2 regions of the Streptomyces sp. KM273126 genome follow, and region 2 is predicted to be linked to the other one. Evidence: predicted binding sites of a transcription regulator. Region 2 holds the regulator's gene; the other holds the start of a gene.
What was found. Region 2 encodes HrcA, which represses chaperone genes, less so after heat shock. Its sites were predicted from a motif close to TTNGCACTCNGNNNNNCNGAGTGCNAA; they were not measured.
Positions count from the first base shown of each region.

Region 1: the regulator HrcA is predicted to act here: its motif matches at 3,419-3,445, upstream of groES (co-chaperone GroES).

Region 1 is NZ_SJXB02000001.1:3,117,056-3,124,729, forward strand. Features, by position in the region: gene E0500_RS13520 (DUF6596 domain-containing protein) at 1-411, shown strand, start outside; gene E0500_RS13525 (MscL family protein) at 408-836, opposite strand; gene E0500_RS13530 (class I SAM-dependent methyltransferase) at 956-2,161, opposite strand; gene E0500_RS13535 (polysaccharide deacetylase family protein) at 2,252-3,244, shown strand; gene groES (co-chaperone GroES) at 3,592-3,900, shown strand; gene groL (chaperonin GroEL) at 4,038-5,663, shown strand; gene E0500_RS13550 (ester cyclase) at 5,798-6,505, opposite strand; gene E0500_RS13555 (SDR family oxidoreductase) at 6,581-7,351, opposite strand; gene E0500_RS13560 (MOSC domain-containing protein) at 7,461-7,674, opposite strand, start outside.
Region 2 is NZ_SJXB02000001.1:251,376-259,049, forward strand. Features, by position in the region: gene E0500_RS01040 (hypothetical protein) at 1-14, opposite strand, end outside; gene E0500_RS01045 (16S rRNA (uracil(1498)-N(3))-methyltransferase) at 375-1,115, opposite strand; gene E0500_RS01050 (nitronate monooxygenase) at 1,115-2,206, opposite strand; gene dnaJ (molecular chaperone DnaJ) at 2,478-3,611, opposite strand; gene hrcA (heat-inducible transcriptional repressor HrcA) at 3,612-4,628, opposite strand; gene E0500_RS01065 (MBL fold metallo-hydrolase) at 4,883-5,626, shown strand; gene E0500_RS01070 (DUF3097 domain-containing protein) at 5,673-6,485, shown strand; gene E0500_RS01075 (Uma2 family endonuclease) at 6,463-7,041, opposite strand; gene hemW (radical SAM family heme chaperone HemW) at 7,142-7,674, opposite strand, start outside.

The sequences.
Region 1 (7,674 bases), 2.9 Mb from region 2:
GCCAGTGCCGCCGCCGGGGGTGCCTCCGGCCCGTACGCGCTCCAGGCCGCCATCGCGGCGTGCCACGCCCAGGCCTACACGTACGAGGAAACCGACTGGACGCGCATCGCTGCTTTGTACGGCTTGCTGGCCGCCCGGACCCCGTCCCCGGTCGTCGAGCTGAACCGGGCGGTCGCCGTCTCGATGGCCGACGGTCCGCGCCCGGCCCTGGAGATCGTCGACCACCTCGCCGCCGAACCGGCCCTACGGGACTATCACCTGCTCCCCAGCGTCCGCGGTGACCTCCTCGCCCGCCTCGGCCGTACGGAGGAGGCCCGGGCGGAGTTCGAGCGGGCGGCGGAGCTGACGCGCAACGAGCGGGAGCGGGAACTCCTGCTGCGGCGGGCGGCGGAGGCGACCGGGCCCGGCTAGGGCGCGGGAGTGAGGTCGGTGCCGCAGTAGCGGCACTTGGTCGCCGCCTTGGGCAGGTCGTCCTGCAGACAGGCCGGACACGTCCTGCTGGGTGTGGGTTCGCCGAACACCGTCACGCCGCGCTTGGCCTGGTAGTGCTTGTAGGGAACGACGATCAGGAAGTAGATGACCGCCATGAAGATGATGAAGTAGATCAGCGCGGCGATGAACGAGCCGAGGTTCAGATAGGTGGCGGTGTTGCCCGGCTGTCCGAGCTGCCAGCCCAGGCCGGGTGACTTGCCGCCCTGAGCCCTGGCGACGAGGGGGTTGATCACGAAGTCGGTGAATGCCTTGATCAGCGTGCTGAACGCCAGCGCCACGACCAGACCCACGGCCACGACGATGACATCGCCGCGCATGAGGAAGTTCTTGAAGCCGCGAAACACGAGAGTCCTCGCCTCCTGTCCTGCCTTGGGCGTCGGTGGCGTCTGTGGTGTCGCGTTCAGTCTTGTGGTGCTCCACGCGGATCGCACTCCGGCCACCGCCGTTCGTGGGGGAAGGCGTGTCAGGCGGCCGGTTCGCCGGGCCGTGCGGGGTGTCCGAGCAGCATCGTCGGGGCTCCCGCGACCCGGGTGAGGAAGACGGTCGCCGCGTTACGCCCGTGCGGCTTCGGCAGCACCTTCCTGCGCAGTTCCTCCGGATCGACCGCCGAGCCGCGCTTCTTCACGGTCAGGACGCCGACCTCGCGCTCGCGGAGCAGGGCCTTCAGCTTCTTGACATTGAACGGGAGTTGGCCGGTGATCTCGTAGGCGGTGGCGTACGGGGTGGGGCGCAGCTCGTCGGCGGTGACGTAGGCGATGGTCTCGTCGATCAGGCCGCCGTCCAGGTCCGTGGCGGCCTCGGCGACCAGGTGGGCGCGGATGACGGCGCCGTCGGGTTCGTACAGGTAGCGGCCCAGTGAACGGACCTGGGGATTGGGCAGGCCCCGGCCGAGCAGGGTGTGCGGGCCGGGGAGGAGGGTGGCCCGCACCAGGCCCGGCTCGGTGCCGAACCACAGCACCGCCTCCTTCACGTCCCCGACGTCGGAGATCCACTCGGCCTCGGCCTGCGGCGGCACGGCCTCGTGCGGCACACCGGGGGCGATCTTCAGTGCGGCGTGCGGTGCCTTGAGGGCGTTGTCCACGGCCCAGGAGAGAGGAGGCGAGTAGGCCTCGGGATCGAAGATCCGGCCACGGCCTCCGCGTCGCGCAGGGTCGACGAACACGGCGTCGTAGGGGGACGTGTCCACCTCCGTCACATCTGCCTCCCGTACCTCGATCAGGTCGGCGAGTCCGAGGGCCTCGGCGTTCGCGCGGGCCGCGGCGGCCGTCAGTGGGTCCCGGTCGACGGCCAGGACGCGGATTCCGGCACGGGCCAGCGCGATCGCGTCGCCGCCGATGCCGCAGCACAGGTCGGCGACGGACCGCACTCCCAGCGCCGTGAACCGGTTCGCCCGGTATGTCGCCACCGACGTGCGCGTGGACTGTTCGACGCCGTTCGGCGTGAAGAACATCCGCTCCGCGTCCGCCGTCCCGAACTTGGCCACCGCCCGCTGCCGCAGCCGAGCCTGGGTGAGGGCGGCCGAGACGAGGCCGGCCGGGTGGTCGCGGCGCAGCCGGGTCGCGACGGCCAGCTCCGCCGCCGGGTCGGTGCCACGCACCTCGTCGAGGAGGGCCAGGCCCTCGGGGGTGAGGAGGGCGGCGAAGGAGTCCAGGGGCGCGAGGTCGTTCACCCGATCATTGTCGGCCAGTCGGTGGATGGTGCGCGGCCGGTGGCGGTGTCGGGCCGGGCGGTGGGGGATGGACTGCGAGGATGCAGCAACATGCGACTCGTACGACAAAATGATCAAAAGCGTGCGAAGTGGACGGGGGTCCGGGGGGTCGTGGTCGTCCTGGCCGTCTCCGCCCTGGCGTCCTCCGCGTGCGGGGGCGCAGCCGATCGGCACGACACGTCTTCGGAGGCCGATCGGGGTGACACGTCCTCGGAGGTCGAGCGGGGCGCGGGGGCGCAGCGGGACCACGGCAGACAGGACCCCCTCCAGGCGCCCCCCGCGCGCGCCCTCGATGCGTACGCCTCGAAGCTGCTCCGGTCGTACACCGTCCAGGTCGCCGCCACGAACCGCTGGGGGCTCGGCAGGGTGCCCATGGCGCCGCCGCTGCCCCCGGCGAAGAAGCCGGTCCTGCGGACCCGCAAGGGGTTCGAGGTCGCCGGGCACCAACGAGACGGTCTGCCGCCCGTCGTCACCGGCATCCCCACCCGGGAGAAGGTCGTGTTCCTCACCATCGACGACGGCGCCGAGAAGGACCCGGCGTTCCTGCGGATGACGAGCGACCTGAAGATCCCGTACACCGCCTTCCTCACCGACAATGTGGTGAGGAGCGACTACGGCTACTTCCGGCAAGTGCGGGACCGTGGCGTCGGCCTGAACAACCACACCCTCCGCCACCGCTATCTGCGGCGCCTCCCCTACGCGGAGCAGAAGCGCGAGATCTGCGGAATGCAGGACGTCATGGAGAAGCAGTTCGGGAAGCGGCCCGCCCTCTTCCGCCCGCCGTACGGCAGCTACGACCGCGACACCCTGCGCGCCGCCAAGGCCTGCGGCATCAAGGCCGTCCTCCTGTGGAACGAGGAGGTCTTCCCGGGCCGCTGGGCCTACCGCGAGGCGGGCCGGAACCTCCACCCCGGCGACATCGTCCTCAGTCACTTCCGGGGGAAGGGGCAGTGGAAGGGCACGATGCCCGACATGATCCGCGACTTCATGAAGCGGGTGACCGAGCAGGGGTACGCCGTGGCCCGCCTGGAGGACTATCTCTGAGGGCCGGTTCATGCGGCCGGCGCCAAGCCCAGCCGGCCCGTCCGGCGTTTGAGGGCGAGGCCGTTCAGGCCGAAACGGGGGTCTGGAGGCGGAGCCCTCAGGGTCGGCACCCCCATCTCCGGTGCGCCGGAGACCACGCGCGCGCCTACGGAAACCCCGCCGCGCCGCAGGCAATTGGCACTCCGCTTGACCGAGTGCTAATCGCGGTCATAGTCTCAGGTCTGGCACTCCCCCCTGGAGAGTGCCAACAACGCGACGGGCAGGTCCGGCACCCGCGACGACGGATCGACCTGGTCGCCACCTCAGACAGTTAACCCCGTGAGATCTCCGAAGGGGGAGGTCGGATCGTGACGACCGCCAGCTCCAAGGTTGCCATCAAGCCGCTCGAGGACCGCATTGTGGTCCAGCCGCTGGACGCCGAGCAGACCACGGCCTCTGGCCTGGTCATCCCGGACACCGCGAAGGAGAAGCCCCAGGAGGGCGTCGTCCTCGCCGTGGGCCCGGGCCGCATCGAGGACGCCAAGCGCGTCGAGCTCGACGTCAAGGTCGGTGACGTGGTGCTCTACAGCAAGTACGGCGGCACCGAGGTGAAGTACAACGGCGAGGAGTACCTCGTCCTCTCGGCTCGCGACGTGCTCGCGATCATCGAGAAGTAGTTCACCCGGAACCACCGGTTCTGCTTTACAGCTGCGCCCCTGGCCCCGCCGTTGATCAGCCGGGTGCCAGGGGCGCAGCTCATTCACCGCTAGCACACCTAGCACACCTCTAGATTTCCGAGAGGGCCAACGCTCCCATGGCGAAGATCCTGAAGTTCGACGAGGACGCCCGTCGCGCCCTTGAGCGCGGCGTCAACAAGCTCGCCGACACGGTGAAGGTGACGATCGGCCCCAAGGGCCGCAATGTCGTCATCGACAAGAAGTTCGGCGCCCCCACCATCACCAACGACGGTGTGACCATCGCCCGCGAGGTCGAGGTCGAGGACCCGTACGAGAACCTCGGCGCCCAGCTGGTGAAGGAGGTGGCGACCAAGACCAACGACATCGCGGGTGACGGTACGACCACCGCCACCGTGCTCGCCCAGGCGCTCGTGCGCGAGGGCCTGAAGAACGTCGCCGCCGGTGCCTCCCCGGCCGCCCTGAAGAAGGGCATCGACGCCGCCGTCGCCGCGGTCTCCGAGGACCTGCTCGCCTCGGCCCGCCCGATCGAAGAGAAGTCCGACATCGCCGCCGTCGCCGCGCTGTCCGCCCAGGACCAGCAGGTCGGCGAGCTCATCGCCGAGGCGATGGACAAGGTCGGCAAGGACGGTGTCATCACCGTCGAGGAGTCCAACACCTTCGGTCTGGAGCTGGACTTCACCGAGGGCATGGCCTTCGACAAGGGCTACCTGTCGCCGTACTTCGTGACGGACCAGGAGCGCATGGAGGCCGTCCTGGAGGACCCGTACATCCTCATCCACCAGGGCAAGATCTCCTCGATCGCGGACCTGCTGCCGCTGCTGGAGAAGGTCATCCAGGCGGGCTCCTCCAAGCCGCTGCTGATCATCGCCGAGGACGTCGAGGGCGAGGCCCTCTCCACCCTCGTCGTCAACAAGATCCGCGGCACCTTCAACGCGGTCGCGGTCAAGGCCCCCGGCTTCGGTGACCGCCGCAAGGCGATGCTCGGCGACATGGCCACCCTCACCGGCGGCACCGTCATCGCCGAGGAGGTCGGCCTCAAGCTCGACCAGGTCGGCCTGGACGTGCTCGGCACCGCCCGCCGTGTGACCATCACCAAGGACGACACCACCATCGTCGACGGCGGTGGCCAGGCCGGGGACGTCGCCGGCCGCGTCGCCCAGATCAAGGCCGAGATCGAGACCACGGACTCCGACTGGGACCGCGAGAAGCTCCAGGAGCGCCTCGCGAAGCTGGCCGGCGGCGTGTGCGTGATCAAGGTCGGCGCCGCCACCGAGGTGGAGCTGAAGGAGAAGAAGCACCGTCTGGAGGACGCCATCTCCGCGACCCGCGCCGCGGTCGAGGAGGGCATCGTCTCCGGTGGTGGCTCTGCGCTCGTCCACGCGGTGAAGGTCCTGGAGGGCAACCTCGACAAGACCGGCGACGAGGCCACCGGTGTCGCCGTCGTCCGCAAGGCCGCCGTCGAGCCGCTGCGCTGGATCGCCGAGAACGCCGGCCTGGAGGGCTACGTCATCGTCTCCAAGGTCGCCGAGCTCGAAAAGGGCAACGGCTACAACGCCGCCACCGGCGAGTACGGCGACCTGGTCAAGGCCGGCGTCATCGACCCGGTCAAGGTCACCCGCTCCGCCCTGGAGAACGCCGCCTCCATCGCCTCCCTCCTCCTCACGACCGAGACCCTGGTCGTCGAGAAGAAGGAAGAGGAGGAGCCGGCCGCCGCGGGTCACGGCCACGGCCACGCCCACTGACGCACCCGGCATATCGCCGTGAGGCCCGGCGCCCCTTCGGGGGTGCCGGGCCTTCGCCTGTCCGGTCTGCTTCCGTTCCGCTTACGGCGCCGTCCGGTGTCTGCTTCCGGCGTCGTCCGGACCGGCCTGCCTCCTCACCTCTCCAGCGCGTCGAGCGCCCCGAGCTGAGCCATCAGCCCCAGCCGGTCGTACTGCCACCAGCCCTCGACGATCTTCCCGTCCTCCTGGAAGCGGAAGATCGTGGTCCCGGTCATGCCGACCTTCCTGCCCGTGGCCGCGATCCCCAGGAACTCACCCTTGTGGGTCCCGTTCCAGGTCCACCGCGTCGACACCCGGTCGCCCTGGGAGATCTGGTCCTCGATCGTGAACGCGAAGTCGAAGCCGCCGCGCCACATCCGTATGTCCCTGCGTATGGCGTCCAGCCCGATGCTGTCCTGCTCATTGGCCGGGTCGTGGTCGTGGTAGCTCTCCGCGTACACGTCGTTGAGCGGAGGCAGATCGCCCTCGGTGGCCGCCAGCTCGAAGAGCCTGCGGACGTTGGCCGCGTACAGCTGCTCGTCCCGCACCACGTCCAGATCGGTGAACGTGGGGCTCTCGTCGCAGAGCGCGACCATGTCCCGGAAGATACGTCCGGTCTCCGGGAGCTTCGAGTTCCGCATCGCCTCCTCGTACGATCCGAACTCCACGATCTCGATCAGGTGCGACGTGTCGGACCGGTCCTTGCCGATGATGTTGTGCGTGGCGGTCCGCCTGCCTTTGGTCTGCTCGACCCATGTGTCCATCAGCCGGTTCATCTCGTCGAACCGGGTTGTCTTGCAGTCGATGAGCTGCACGAACGTCATGACACCGCCTCCCAGCCCCCCTGGGTCCGGCTGACACCCCCATTTTCCCACCGGGGTTCGGCCTGCCGGGATTCCCTACTGGGGCCCGAACTTGTTCCCCTTCGCAGTGATCCCACCGAGCAGGCCCCGGGGCAGTACCTTCGCCACGCCCATCAGCGCCTTGTACCGCGGGTCCGGGATGGACAGCGACTTGCCGCGGGCCAGGTCGGCCAGCGCCGCCGTGACCAGCTTGTCGGCGTCCAGCCACATCCAGCCCGGGATGCTGTCCGTGCCCAGGCCGGCCCGCTCATGGAACTCGGTCCGCACGAAGCCCGGGGCCAGCGCCATCAGCCGCACCCCGCTGCCCGCCAGATCCCGCGCCGCGCCCTGCGTGAACTGCACGACCCACGCCTTGGACGCGCTGTACGTGCCCCGCGGCACGAACGCGGCCACCGACGCCACGTTGACGACTCCGCCCCGGCCCCGTTCCCGCATCCCCTCGGCCGCCGCGGAGGTCAGCCGGAGAACCGCCTCGCAGTGCACCTTGAGCATCGTCAGCTCGTCGGCCATCGGCACGTCGAGATAGTGGCCCTTGGTGCCGAACCCCGCGTTGTTGATCAGCAGGTCGACAGGGTTCCTGCGGTCGGCCAGCCGCCGCTCCACCGACTCGATGCCGTCGTCCGTCGACAGGTCGGCGGTCAGCACCTCCGCCTCGATGCCGTGCCGGTCGTGCAACTCGGTCGCCTGCTCGCGCAGCCGCTTCGTGTCGCGCGCCACCAGGACGAGGTTGTGACCGTCAGCCGCCAGCCGCCGAGCGAAGGCGGCGCCGATACCCGCGGTCGAACCCGTAATCAGAGCCGTTGTCATGACGCAAGGTTAGTGAACCGGACTGTGCGAGTCCGCCGCCCGTAAAGGCCTTCACCTGTCCTTCCCGCGCCCAGCACCGAACACGGTCCCGCCCTGGGTGCCCTGCCGTCTACACGCCCCCGCTGTGCTTCGCCACGTACGTCTCCGCCCGCTTCCGTGCCTCCGGATGCAGCGCGTCCCCCGCCGCCAGCAGCTGTGGCAGCAGCGCCGGCTCGGTCGTCACGGCCCGGAACTGGAGGGCCACCGTCACCTCGTGGTCCGGGCGGTGGACGATCTCGACGGGGTCGCCGGCCCGGATCTCGCCCGTCTCGACGACCCGCAGG
Region 2 (7,674 bases):
CCTAAAGCTCCCATGTACGGCAGCGTGCCATCGCCCGCCGCGACACGGTAGACCGCATGCGGCCACGCTCCGCGCCGCGCGCAGGGGGCGTTTTTCGCCCCCGCCGCCCCTACCCGTCCCATCCCCAGGGGCTCCGCCCTTCGACCCCGCCGAGGGGGCTGCGCCCCCTGGACCTCCGGGTTTCGGGGCTCTGCCCCGACCCCGTCTCGGGGGCCAGCCCCGGACCCCCGCTCCTCAAACGCCGGAGGGGCTGAATGTCAGCCCGTCCGGCGTTTGAGGACGAGGCCGTTCAGGCCGATGCGGGGGTCTGGGGTCGGCAGCCCCAGGGAAGGGATGGGACGGGTAGGGGCGGCGGGGGCGAGGAACAACCCCGGTCAGCCCCACCGCCCCGTCCGCGTAAGCAGCAACGCCGCAGCCGCCGTACCAGCCGTCGACGTACGAAGCACACTGCGACCGAGACGGTACGCCCGCGCCCCCGCCTCCTCGAACAGCGCCAGCTCCTCCGGCGACACCCCACCCTCGGGCCCCACCACCAGCACGATCTCCCCGGCAGCGGGAAGGTCGACGGTCGCCAGCGGATCGTCTCCGGACTCGTGCAGCACACCCGCGAAGTCCGCCCCGGCGAGCAGCGCGGCAACCTGCTTCGTCGTCGCCGCGTCCGCGACCTCGGGAAAGCGAACCCGCCGCGACTGCTTCCCCGCCTCACGCGCCGTGGAGCGCCATTTGGCCAGCGCCTTCAGCCCTCGCTCGCCCTTCCACTGGGTGATGCAGCGCGAGGCCGCCCAGGGCACGATCGCGTCCACCCCGGTCTCGGTCATGGTCTCGACGGCCAGCTCACCCCGGTCGCCCTTGGGCAACGCCTGGACGACGGTGATGCGGGGCGACTCCGGGGGCTCGTCCCGCACGGGTGCCAGGTCCGTGACCACCAGCCGGTCCCTGCCGTCGGCGGTCTTCACCACGCCTTGCGTCCACCGCCCGCACCCGTCCGTGAGGGTCACGTCCTCACCGGGCCGCAGCCGCTTCACGGACACCGCGTGCCGTCCCTCGGCACCGTCGAGGACGAACTCCGCCCCCACACCGTCCAGTTGGTCCACGACGAAAACCGGCGCGGTCATCAGGCGACGCCCTCCGCCGAACCCTCCGGGCCCGCGGACAGCTCCGCCCTCGCGGCGGCCAGCTCCGTCGCCAGCACCTCCACCAGCTGCCCCGCGGGCAGCTCCCGGGCCATCCGGTGTCCCTGCCCCGCCCACAGCGCCATGCCCTGCGGATCGCCGGCCTTGGCCGCCGCCTTGCGCAGTCCGGAGGTGAGGTGGTGGACGTGGGGGTACGCGGCGGGGGCGTACGGGCCGTGCTCGCGCAGGAAGCGGTTCACCAGCCCGCGGGCCGGGCGTCCCGAGAACGCGCGCGTCAGTTCCGTACCGACGAACAGCGGGTTACTCAGAGCCTGCTTGTGCAGCGCGTTGGCACCGGACTCGGGTGTCGCGAGGAACGCCGTGCCGAGCTGCGCCGCACACGCCCCGGCGGCGAGGACCGCGGCGATCTGGCTGCCCCGCATGATGCCGCCGGCCGCGACGATCGGAAGCGAGACGGCCTCGCGGACCTGGGCGAGGAGGGAGAGCAGACCGATGCCCGCGCGGTCCCGCCCGGGGTCGTCGTGGTGGGTGCCCTGGTGCCCGCCCGCCTCCACGCCCTGCACGATCACGGCGTCGGCCCCGGCGCTCTCCACGGCCAGCGCCTCGTCGGCCGTGGTCACGGTGACGAGGGTCAGTGTGCCCTTGGCGGAGAGGGCCCGGAGGACGTCGGGGGCGGGACAGCCGAAGTGGAAGGAGACGACCGGCACGGGGTTGTCGAGGAGGACGGCGAGCTTGGCTTCGTAGCCGTCGTCGCGCCCGCTGTCGGGGTTGCCCAGCTCGGCCTTGTACCAGGCGGCCTCGGCGGCGAGCTGGTTGGCGTACACCTCGACGGCGGCCCGGTCGGCGTAGTCGGGCTGCGGCATGAAGAGGTTCACGCCGAAGGGGCGGGCCGTGAGACCACGCAGTTGCTTGATCTCCTGGTGCATGCCGTCGGCCGTCTTGTACCCGGCCGCGAGGAAGCCGAGCCCGCCGGCCTCGCACACGGCGGCGGCGAGCTGTGGCACGGAGACCCCGCCCGCCATGGGGGCCTGCACGATCGGTGTGGGGAAAAGATCGGTCAGCGCGGAGGACATGACGGCATGTTGTCACGTCCTCCGCAGGAGTCCGAATCCGGCCTTCCACCTGGGCACAGGCCAGGGGAACGGGCACGCTTCAGGAACGGTGGAGGGGTTCCCCTCACGGGCAGGATCAGGGCGAGCTCAGGGCTGGGTCAGGACGGAGCCAGGGCGAGCTCAGGGCTAGGTCAGGACGGGGCCAGGGCGAGATCAGGCCAGTCGGCGACACCGCCCAGCGGCACTCGGTAGCCTCCGCCGGGCGCGGGAACAGCTCCCGCGCCCGCCCACGTCAGCGCCCGTTGAACGCGTCCTTCAAACGGGAGAACAAGCCCTGCTGCCCCGGCTGGAACTGCCCCGTCGGCCGCTCCTCGCCCCGCAGCTTCGACAGCTCGCGCAGCAGGCGCTCCTGCTCGGGGTCGAGCTTGGTCGGGGTCGTGACCTCGACGTGCACGATGAGGTCGCCGCGGCCGCCGCCCCGCAGATGCGTGACGCCGCGCCCGTGCAGCGGGATCGACTGGCCGGACTGGGTGCCCGGGCGGATGTCGACCTCCTCCAGGCCGTCGAGGGTCTCCAACGGCACCTTCGTGCCGAGTGCCGCCGCGGTCATCGGGATGGTGACCGTGCAGTGCAGGTCGTCGCCGCGGCGCTGGAACGTCGAGTGCGGGAGCTCGTGGATCTCGACGTACAGGTCGCCTGCCGGGCCGCCGCCGGGGCCGACCTCACCCTCGCCCGCGAGCTGGATCCGCGTGCCGTTGTCGACACCGGCCGGGATCTTCACGGTAAGCGTGCGGCGGGACCGCACCCGGCCGTCGCCCGCGCACTCGGGGCACGGGTTCGGGACGACCGTGCCGAAGCCCTGGCACTGCGGGCAGGGGCGGGACGTCATGACCTGGCCCAGGAAGGACCGGGTGACCTGGGACACCTCACCGCGGCCGCGGCACATGTCACAGGTCTGGGCGGACGTGCCGGGGGCAGCGCCCTCGCCGTTGCAGGTCTTGCAGACGACGGCCGTGTCGACCTGGATGTCCTTCGTCGTGCCGAAGGCCGCCTCGTCGAGCTCGACATCCAGCCGGATCATCGCGTCCTGGCCCCGGCGGGTGCGCGACCGCGGGCCGCGCTGGGACGCCGTACCGAAGAACGCGTCCATGATGTCCGAGAAGTTCCCGAACCCGCCGGCGCCGAAGCCGCCCGCACCGCCGCCCGCCTGGGACAGCGGGTCACCGCCGAGGTCGTAGACCTGCTTCTTCTGCGGGTCCGACAACACCTCGTACGCGGCGTTGATCTCCTTGAACCGCTCCTGCGTCTTCGGATCGGGGTTGACGTCCGGGTGCAGCTCGCGCGCGAGTCTGCGGAACGCCTTCTTGATCTCTTCCTGGGACGCATCGCGGCGCACGCCGAGTACGGCGTAGTAGTCCGTGGCCACTTACGACTCCGCCAGGATCTGTCCGACGTAACGTGCCACCGCTCGTACTGCTCCCATCGTTCCCGGATAGTCCATGCGGGTCGGTCCGACCACGCCGAGTTTTGCTACTGCCTCGCCGCCCGAACCGTAGCCCACTGAGACCACGGACGTGGAGTTGAGTCCCTCATGCGCGTTCTCATGGCCGATACGCACGGTCATGCCCGAATCCTTCGCCTCGCCCAGCAACTTGAGGAGCACGACCTGCTCCTCCAGCGCTTCGAGCACCGGCCGGATCGTGAGGGGGAAGTCATGTCCGAAGCGGGTCAGATTGGCGGTTCCGCCGATCATCAGCCGCTCCTCCCGCTCCTCGACGAGCGTTTCCAGAAGGGCGGAGAGCACGGTTGAGACGCTGCCGCGGTCCTCGACGTCGAAGGCCTCCGGAAGGTCCTCCACGAGTTGCGGCACGTCCGCGAAACGGCGGCCCGCCACACGGCTGTTGAGCCGTGCGCGCAGATCCGCGAGGGATGTTTCCCCGAACGGGGCGTGGCAGTCGATCATGCGCTGCTCCACCCGCCCGGTGTCCGTGATCAGTACGAGCATCACGCGCGCGGGCGCCAGCGACAGCAGCTCTACGTGCCGCACCGTGGACCGCGTGAGCGACGGGTACTGCACGACGGCGACCTGCCGCGTGAGCTGCGCCAGCAGCCGTACGGTCCGGCCGACCACGTCGTCCAGGTCGACGGCGCCCTCCAGGAAGTTCTGGATGGCGCGCCGCTCCGGTGGGGTCATCGGCTTGACCGCGGCCAGCTTGTCGACGAAGAGGCGGTAGCCCTTGTCGGTGGGGATGCGCCCGGCGCTGGTGTGCGGCTGGGCGATGTACCCCTCCTCTTCGAGGGCCGCCATGTCGTTGCGGACGGTGGCCGGGGAGACACCGAGCCTGTGCCGCTCGGTGAGCGCCTTGGAACCCACCGGTTCCTCGGTGCCGACGTAGTCCTGGACGATGGCGCGCAGCACTTCGAGCCTGCGTTCGCTGAGCATCGCGCACACCTCCAGTACTTCCGTCCTTGCGCGTCCCCGCGCGTCCTTGCGACTCCCCCTTGGCACTCACCGCGGGCGAGTGCCAGCATTCCCACCAGTGTACGGCGGTGGGGTACGGCCCCGGCAAGGGCGGCCACGCCTTGTCATGCCGACGTGTACCGACGTGTCCCGCGATGTCGTACCGGCGAGTACACGCGGAACGCCGGCACAGGGAGAATCCGTCGCCCCTGAGGGCCTGGGGTTAGCGTCGGCGTATGACGGTGAGTTGGGAAGAGTCCGGGTGGGAGGAACTTGGCCCGCGCGTGGGGCGCTGTCGCCTTCCGGTGTGGGACTGCACGGCCGGGCTGGTCGTCGGGGACGGTTCCGCTCTCATGATCGACGCGGGGTCGAGCCTGCGCGAGGGCGCGCGGTTGGGCGCCGAGGCGCGGTGGCTGCTGGGTGGCGACCTCCGTGTGACACATCTCGCGCTCACGCACCCGCACTTCGACCATGTCTTCGGGGCGGCGTCCTTCGCGGGAGTCGAGGTGTACGGCGCGGTGGGCGTGGACATGGTCCTCACCGGCGACCGCGCACGCGAGGAACTGCGGGCCGACGCCGTGCGGTACGGCCTGGACGCTCAGGAGGCCGCCGCTGCCGCGGACCTCCTCGTCCGCCCCCGCCACCACGTCAGCGGGGAGTGGACGCTGGACCTGGGCGGCGGCACGCAGGTGCTCCTGGCGAACGTCGGCCCGGGCCACACGGCCCACGACCTGGCGGTGCTGGTGCCCGGCTCGCCCTCGTCGCCGGAGGTGGTCTTCTGCGGTGACCTGGTCGAGGAGTCCGGCGAGCCCCAGGCGGGTCCGGACGCCGTCCCCGCGCACTGGCCGGCCGCGCTGGACCGGCTGCTGGACCTGGGCGGCGAGGACGCGGTGTACGTGCCGGGGCACGGGGCGGCGGTGGACGCGGCGTTCGTACGGGCGCAGAGAGACGCGCTGGCGGCCCGCTTCGGCGTGTCGTGATGACCGCCGCTCCGGTTACCGCTCCGGTTCTCGTATCGTCATCCGAATGCGCCAGTACTCGCCGGACCTGACCCCGCCGTGGAAGAAGCCCAAGCCCGTACCGGAAGTCCCGGCGGAGCCCGGGCTGGTGGTCGAGGAGCCCGGGACCGGCTTCTGCGGCGCGGTGATCCGCTGCGAGGCGGGCACGGTGACCCTGGAGGACCGCTTCGGCAAGCACCGGGTGTTCCCGCTGGAGCCGCGGGGGTTCCTGCTGGAGGGCCGCGTGGTGACGCTCGTACGGCCGCCTTCGGGCCCTGCCCGTACCACCCGCACGGCATCCGGTTCGGTGGCCGTCCCTCGCGCACGCGCGCGCGTGGCCCGTGCCGGGCGCATCTACGTGGAGGGCCGCCACGACGCCGAGCTCGTCGAGAAGGTGTGGGGCGACGATCTGCGCATCGAGGGCGTGGTCGTGGAGTACCTGGAGGGCGTGGACGACCTGCCGGCCATCGTCGCGGACTTCGCGCCCGGCCCGGACGCCCGCCTGGGTGTGCTGGTGGACCACCTGGTGCCGGGCAGCAAGGAGTCCCGTATCGCCGAGTCGGTGACGAGCGAGCACGCTCTGGTGGTGGGCCATCCGTACGTGGACATCTGGCAGGCCGTGAAGCCGGCGTCGGTGGGCATCCCGGAGTGGCCGCAGGTGCCGCGCGGACAGGACTGGAAGACGGGGGTGTGCCGGGCGCTGGGCTGGCGTGTGACGAACACCGGGGAGGCGTGGCAGCGGATCCTCGGCTCGGTGCGCTCTTACAAGGACCTGGAGCCGGAGTTGCTGGGGCGGGTGGAGGAGCTGATCGACTTCGTTACGGATAGCGGTGGGGCCTGACGCCGGGGAATGTTCCGAAGTCGCTGGTGTCCAGTTCGAGTCCCAGAACCTCCAGCGGCAGTGGGTCTCCGAATTTGATGATCTCCTGGCGCCGGTAGTCGGCGTCCTCACCCAGGCCTGCGGGGTTCGTCAGCAGGACGCATTGCGCCATGATCGGGTCGGCGATCAGGTAGGCGGGGACTTTGCCAGCGGCGTAGATCGACCGTTTGACTCCGTAGTCCCGTGTGACGCTGGTCTTGGAGACGACCTCCACGACCATGGTGATCAGCGGGGACGGCAGAAGGCGGCCCGAGTCGGGCAGGGCGTCAGGAGCCACAACCACCAAGTCTGGAACGGGCTCGCTGGCCTCGTCGACAATGTCGACGTCCTGTGTCTGAAGGGAGTACCAGCGTTCCAGTGGGATCTGCCTGCCGATCAGCATCACGATGACGTTGTGCACCAGATCAGGGCTGGCCATCATCACGATTTCCCCCCGGAGAAGCTCGGCAGTGACGCCCTCCGGAGGTTCGAACCCCTCGAAGAACTTGGTCATTCCGTACTCGTCCACAGCGGTCATCTCCGTGGCCCTCCACATCCGCCGCGTCCTTTTGGCGGCAGCCTACGAAACAGGGTAGGGACCGAACCGGAGTTCCGCACCGATTCACTCGCCGGAGTGATCAGTCGACCAAGTCCCTGACCACTGCATCCGCCAGCAACCGCCCCCGCAACGTAAGGACTGCCTTCCCCTCCTCGTACGGCCCGCCCTCCAGGAGCCCGTCCTCCAATGCCCGCCGCGAAGCCTTGAGGCCCTCATCCCGCAGGAGCGACAGCGGACAGCCCTCCCGCAACCGCAGCTCCAGCAGAATCCGCTCGACCCTCCGGTCCTCCTCCGCGAGCACCTCACGCCCGGCGCCCGGCGAGCGCCCCGCCGCCAGCGCCGCCGCGTACGCCCCCGGGTGCTTCACGTTCCACCAGCGCACCCCGCCAACGTGGCTGTGGGCGCCGGGGCCCGCGCCCCACCAGTCGGCGCCGCGCCAGTACAGCTCGTTGTGGAGGCAGCGGCCCGCGGCGGACGTGGCCCAGTTCGAGACCTCGTACCAGGAGTAGCCCGCCGCGGACAGGGTCTCGTCCGCGATCAGGTAGCGGTCCGCGTGGACGTCGTCGTCCGTCATCGGGACCTCGCCCCGGCGGATACGCCGCGCGAGCTGCG